One region of the Paenibacillus sp. sgz302148 genome, then DNA from elsewhere that is predicted to be linked to it. Evidence: predicted binding sites of a transcription regulator. Region 1 holds the regulator's gene; the other holds the start of a gene.

Evidence for each region. Region 1 encodes CtsR, which represses protease genes until heat stress. Its sites were predicted from a motif close to ATGGTCAATAAAGGTCAAACA; they were not measured.
Region 2: clpP (ATP-dependent Clp endopeptidase proteolytic subunit ClpP) is a predicted target of CtsR. The motif match lies at 1,777-1,797, and genes of this name have one in related genera.

The regions. Positions count from the first base shown of each region.
Region 1 is NZ_JBVYOJ010000029.1:76-3,497, forward strand. Features, by position in the region: partial or broken rRNA gene rrf (5S ribosomal RNA) at 1-9, shown strand, start outside; gene AC0LWM_RS29320 (SPL family radical SAM protein) at 68-1,024, opposite strand; gene AC0LWM_RS29325 (CtsR family transcriptional regulator) at 1,308-1,769, shown strand; gene mcsA (protein-arginine kinase activator protein McsA) at 1,783-2,301, shown strand; gene mcsB (protein-arginine kinase McsB) at 2,374-3,422, shown strand, end outside.
Region 2 is NZ_JBVYOJ010000003.1:297,910-301,331, forward strand. Features, by position in the region: gene AC0LWM_RS06695 (sugar-binding transcriptional regulator) at 1-242, opposite strand, end outside; tRNA gene AC0LWM_RS06700 (tRNA-Arg) at 846-920, shown strand; gene AC0LWM_RS06705 (hypothetical protein) at 1,140-1,634, opposite strand; gene clpP (ATP-dependent Clp endopeptidase proteolytic subunit ClpP) at 1,861-2,442, shown strand; gene AC0LWM_RS06715 (helix-turn-helix domain-containing protein) at 2,582-3,397, opposite strand.

The DNA of each region.
Region 1 (3,422 bases):
TCGCCAAGCACAGATGAAACAGCCATTACGATCCATCGTAATGGCTGTTTTTGTATTTCAAATGGAGCTAAAATGTAAAGCATAGTTGCTCCGGTACCTCTCCACATTTTTCCCCTGTTTGCAAAGGAACTGACTTTTCCTCATTAGAGTTTGTCTCATGAAGCGCATGCTCATGATTATTCAAGCGGTACTGCCGCAGCAAAGCCTGAATATAATCGCGCAATGGTTGTCGATAATCGTCATGCACACGCGAAGAACGATAAAATAGATCGGCATATTTCGGGACGAGCTGTGGATAATACAAACGAAGCGTGGAGAAAAACCAGTTCTTCACGTCCGGATGATCAAGCCGCAAGAACGAAGACATGACAAATTTAGCCTGAGCATCCGCCGCATGTTGTACAAGTTCTTTAAGTTCATCATGGCCATCGGTAATATAGGGTATTATCGGAGCCAGGAAAACGCCGGTTGGAATGCCGGCTTCATTTAACCGCCGTACGGTTTCCATTCGTTTCGCGGGAAAGGGCGACGACGGCTCTAGCCGTCTCCAATGGTCACGGTTCAATGTATTGATACTTATGTTCACCGATACCATCGGCAACTTCATTAATAAGTCCATATCGCGCATAATCAGCGGCGAACGGGTCGTAATGGAAACCGGTACTTTATGCCGAGCGAGTATCTCAAGGCATTCACGTGTAATTCGCGCTTTTCCTTCCACCGGCTGGTACGGGTCGGTTGCCGTTCCGAGCGCAATGCGCCGCGGTCCCGATTTTTTCGTCCATTGCCTTAATTGCCTCTCTAGTACATCGGCTGCGTTGATCTTGATCAATATATGATGCTGGAACGTATCATCAGTGTCCATTCCTAGAAAACCATGGGTTTTACGGGCATAACAAAAGCTGCATCCGTGCTGGCAGCCTCGGTAAGGATTGATCGATCCTTCAAAAGGCATAGATGGCGCTTTTACTGCATTCAGAATGCTTTTGGCCTCAACGTTTTCATATTGAAGACGATTCGACATCCTTGATTCCTCCCGCCTTGCGAAATATAAGAACATATATTCCTATTCTTATCAATCATACACCACGAACATACGTTTTTCAATCCGGACAATAATGGAAGAACAATCAAGGGCAAGAATAAAAAATAATTTCCGGCCTAAACTATTGATACGGATGACAAAGCACTTGCAAATTGTCAAAAGTTGATTATAATAAAGTTAAAGTCAAAGATAGTCAAAGTCAACCGAACGGTTGCAGACTACGCGACTTCATCAGAAAGTCGTTTCATTGGAGGATGGATCGGTGCGTAATATCTCTGATCTTATCGAACAGTTTCTTAAGAACAGCCTGATGCAAAGCGCTGAAGGCGCCGTGGAGATTCAACGCAATGACTTGGCGGACCGGTTCCAATGCGTACCTTCGCAGATTAATTATGTGATCAGCACAAGGTTCACGCTGGAGAAGGGCTACCTTGTCGAAAGCAAACGCGGCGGCGGTGGATATATCCGCATTCAGCGTATTGAGCTGCCTTCGCATGGCGCGATACACGGCCATATTCTGCAGTCGATCGGTTCGCAAATCGATCAAACCGCGGCGGAAGGACTCGTGTATCAATTGGAGGAAGCAAGGCATATTTCCGCAAGGGAAGCCGGCATGCTAAGAGCGGCCATCGCTCGCGAAGTACTTGCTTTGAAGCTGCCGCTGCGCGACGAAATTCGCGCCAAGGTACTCAAGGCCATGTTGATCGCATTATTAGGCAAGTGAGGAGGGATCCTGGATGTTGTGTCAGGAATGCGGCAAGAAACCGGCAACGCTACATTTTACGAAAATCGTCAATGGCGAAAAAACGGAATTTCACATTTGTGAGTCCTGTGCTCGCGAAAAAGGAGAAATTCCCGGGACTGCCAACGGATTTTCCATTCACAGCCTGTTGTCAGGGCTGCTTGATTTCCAGCCTTCCTCAGCCGGGGCGTCCTTCGGTGCCAAGCCGCAGACGCTGCGCTGCGAGGAATGCGGCCTGACCTATGCGCAATTCAGCAAGCTGGGTCGATTCGGCTGCAGCTCGTGTTACCGGCATTTCGGCGATCGGCTCGATCCGCTGTTCAAGCGAGTTCACGGCAACACGGTGCATAGCGGCAAAATTCCAAAGCGGTCGGGTACGCAAATTCAATTTAAACGGGAAATCGACGATTTAAAGAAGGAATTGCAATACCGTATCGAGCACGAGGAATTCGAGTCGGCTGCGCAAATTCGCGATCAAATTCGCGAACTGGAGAGGAAATTATCCGGGGCATAACTTACAACGGCTTTCTGCCTAGAAGGTCTTTGCATAAGCTTTAACGAAGTGGCATAGGGAGGAAGGTGTACGATGTCGCGATTTACTCAAGAAGCGTTAAGCGATTGGATGAGAGGCAGCGGCCCCGATTCCGATATTGTGATCAGCAGCCGAATTCGGATCGCACGAAACGTGCGGTCGCAGCCTTTTCCGATGCTGGCCACGAATCAGCAGCTGAAAGAAGTGCTTGACGGTATCGTCCAAGTCGTCTCCGACCAGGCGCTTGCCGGCATTGATAAGCTGGAGCTGATTCCGCTGGCGAAGTTGAACGAATTGGAACGGCGGGTGCTCGTCGAGAAGCATCTCATTAGCCCGAATTTGGCGAATGAGTCACGGAACGGCGCCGTTATTTTGAGCGAAAACGAATCGATCAGCATTATGGTAAACGAAGAAGACCATATTCGAATTCAATGTTTGTTCCCTGGCTTTCAGCTTCAGGAAGCTTGGCAGCAGGCCAGTCGGATCGACGACATTTTCGAAACGCATCTCGACTATGCTTTTGACGAGAAATACGGATACTTAACGAGCTGCCCGACGAATGTCGGTACCGGGATTCGCGCATCGGTCATGATGCATTTGCCGGCGCTTGTGCTTACACAGCAAATCAACCGCATTTTGTCGGCGATTACTCAAGTGGGTCTTGCGGTTCGCGGCATATATGGCGAAGGCAGCGAAGCGACGGGCAATCTGTTTCAAATCTCCAATCAGATTACGTTAGGCCAATCCGAGGATGAGATTATCGACAACCTATACGGTGTCGCGAAGCAGATTATCGAACATGAAAAAGCGGCAAGACAAAAGCTGCTGCAAGAGTCGAGAATCCGTATCGTCGATCGGGTGATGAGGTCGTACGGCATTTTGTCGAATGCGGCTATTCTGGATTCGAAGGAAGCGGCTCAGCGGTTGTCGGACGTAAGGCTTGGAATCGATCTGGAGCTCATATCCGACGTATCCGGCAACGTGATGAACGAGCTGATGGTTATGATGCAGCCCGGGTTTTTGCAGCAATATTCCGGTGAGAAATTAAGCGCCGACGAACGCGATATTCGCAGAGCCGAATTGATTCGGGAACGACTGAAATA
Region 2 (3,422 bases), on a different contig from region 1:
AGCAGCTTGCGTCCCGCTTCGCTGATCCGCATGCCGAGACCGTCGGTTTCGAGCAGCCCTTGCGCTTTCAGCACATCGACCTCCGTCCGCAGCACACGCTCCGTCATATCGAGGCTGGATGCCAGCATTCTGCGGCCGATTACGTCGGAAAGCATGATGTGTCGCAGGATGGTGTATCTTTTTTTCAATACGTCCATGATGTCCGGCACAAGCTGCTTCTGAATGTCTACAATATTCCTCATTGGATCCGCCCCAGCAAAAATTACGGTGACACATCGGCTAAGGTGTACGACTAATTCTGATGCGCCCTGCTTACATCAATAGCTGGTCGTAAAACGTCCCGCGTGTTCTTTTTAAGTCCCACTATCATTGTAACGAAAAAGATGTCGATTTTCAAGTATTCGACACAACATTCGGCATTTAAACTTTTATACTGTTTGTTATTTGATTTGTGGCGGAAATTCTCCAAAAGGAAGTGATGAGAACTAAGTGCTCGAAAGGGACTGCAGGCACCTTCACTTGGACCGCTCTTGGGACGCTCTACAAACTTAGATGCAAAAGTACATTTATTTAACCAACTTGATCACCTTAACAGACAAATAACTGCAACCGTGCAGTTATTGGCCGGAATGAACGTCTGAACCGATGATTTCGAGAATAATAGCTGCATTTTTGCAGTAACACTTGGCTTGTCCGACAGAGAGGAAATAATAGATGTACTTTTGCAGTTATCCCCGCGAGATTCCTCCCGTAACAGTAGACACAATCGGCTTCCAAAAAAATCTGAACAAACATGCTTGCTTTTCTCATCTATCTGTCATATAATAAATTTCGCTATCTCACATGCGCCCGTGGTCCAATGGATATGACGTAGGCCTCCGGAGCCTGAGATCGAGGTTCAATTCCTCGCGGGCGCGCCATTTTTCCTATAAAGAAGCTATCCGACATCGGGTGGCTTTTTTTCATTTTCCGTAAATCCCGGCGAATCGATGCATTCACATCTTCATCACCTAAGAGAAATAACCGCCGGACCCTGCATCCGCAGGTCCAACGGTTCATAAACTCAACATATAATCAATTTCCTCTCACCCCCGTATGACAATATGCCAGATGACCTATACTAGCAAAATGCGGTTTTGTTATTTCACTTTGATTCCGATGACGACCGACGTTTGGTTCGTAACGAATTGTTGGTCTTTCGTTAGCCAATCCGCCGAAATCGTGTAGTAGTATTCTCCGGCTTCTTCAGGCGCTTGGAACGAGCCGTTTTCTAACGCTATCGTTGCGGGTTTCCCTTGAGAATCGTCTTCCACGTTCACATTCATACGCATTGGATGCGGCTCATAGTCCCAGGTGATCCATATTTGCGTTCCAGGTTCTACAGCGGTAGGTGCATTGCCCCGAAGCTGCGCTTTGCCGCCGATAAAATCGGCACAGCCAAGCCGGTACCAGCAATAGCTGCTCTGGTAGGCAGGAATGTCTTGTGACGTTGTGCTAATCTTGGGCAAGGGTGGGGTTTTCAGCTCTTGCTTCGGCGGGTCGGCCGACTTCACAGCAGGTACTACGTTATACGAATAGCCGTTTGTCGCTAACATCATCAATAACAAGGACACTGCGATCAATTGTTTGATCACGATGAACCACCTCCTGCATCATTAGACGCACGAATTAACATTTTGTTCCACCGGAAATAAAGCAAGCGTCACCCCTTGACTCCGTTTTCTGGATAATTTATGGAATATGACGGAATATATCAATTTAAAATTTGATCAAAAAAGTTTGACTATCTTTGACTTTTGTATTTGTTTTTTGTATGATAGCGATGTAGCAATTATTTCACATGTCAGGAGGCAGATAAATATGAGTTTTGTCCCTATGGTTATCGAACAAAGCAATCGCGGCGAGCGCGCTTATGACATTTATTCCCGGCTATTGAAGGATCGCATCATTATCCTCGGCACCCCGGTGAACGATGTCGTCGCCAATTCCATCATAGCGCAAATGTTGTTCCTGGCAGCCGATGATCCGGATAAAGACATTCATTTGTACATTAACAGCCCGGGCGGATCGATCACATCCGGCATGGCGATTTTCGATACGATGCAATTCATCAAACCCGACGTATCTACGATCTGCGTAGGCATGGCCGCTTCGATGGGCGCATTCCTGCTTGCGGCGGGCGCCAAAGGCAAACGTTTCGCTTTGCCGAACAGCGAAGTGATGATCCATCAGCCGCTCGGCGGCGCCGAAGGGCAAGCGAGCGACATCGAAATTCGCGCGAAGCGCATCCTGAAAATGCGCGACAAGCTGAACACGATCCTGGCCGAGCGTACGGGCCAACCGCTCAGCCGCATCGAGAAGGATACGGACCGCGACTACTTCATGAGCGCGGAAGAAGCCGCAGCTTACGGTTTGATCGATAAAGTGATCGAGCGCGTATAAGGCGTAAGCCACAACGATAAAAGCCTTCCCCATCACGACCTCGCGTCGGGTCAGGGGAAAGGCTTTTTTTTACACGATATACATGCATTCGCATCGTTCTATTCGCTATTACGCATAGCCGCATCGCCAGGACTCTCCACTACATCCGCTCCCGGTACTCTTTCGGCGACATGCCCATTCGAGCGCGGAACGTGCGGTGAAAATAGCTGTAGCTGTGGAAGCCGGTCGTTTCGGCGACCTGCTCCAGCGTCATGCTGCTGAACCGGATGCGTTCGCATGCGAGACTAAGGCGCACCTCGATCGCGTAGTCGATAATCGATTGGCCGAACGTATCCTTGAACAGATGGCTGGCCCGGGAAACGCTCATATCGACGCTGCCTGCCGCCTCTTCCAGCGTGAACGGCTCGATCGCGTGCCGCTCCACATAATGCTTCAGCCGATACGCCACATAGGAACGGGAACTGGGCGAAGCCTGCGTCCGTTCGTTGATCGCCCTGTCGAGCGTCAGGCACAGCAGCCGTAGCAAATGCTCGGCGATCGAAGGGTCGGCGTCGCGGATGCGCCTTTTTTCGAGAATAATTTGGCGCCATAATGAGATCCAGCTTTCGTCCAGCCCGATATAGGTTTTGATAGCCCGGGCCTGCCCTCCGCTCCCTTTCCACCAAGCATCAAGCCACGGCCCCTGACACATGATAAAATAGTCGGTGCTGTGGATTTTCGCCGGCGGCGGGGCGGATGCGCCAACGCGCAGCTCATACGGCTCTCCGGGCCCGTACATCAGCAGATCGCCAGCAATGATCGGTTCGAAGCGGTCACGCACCCAAGCCTCGCAGCTGCCTTCCGTTTGCATGCGGAACAGGTACATCGGAAGCCCTTGGCGTTCGTTCATTATGAATGGCTTCGTATGCGTGGAATAACCGGAGATCAATATTTCGGACGGTGGGTCCGGTAGCATCGGCAAACTCACCTCTTGTCGATAT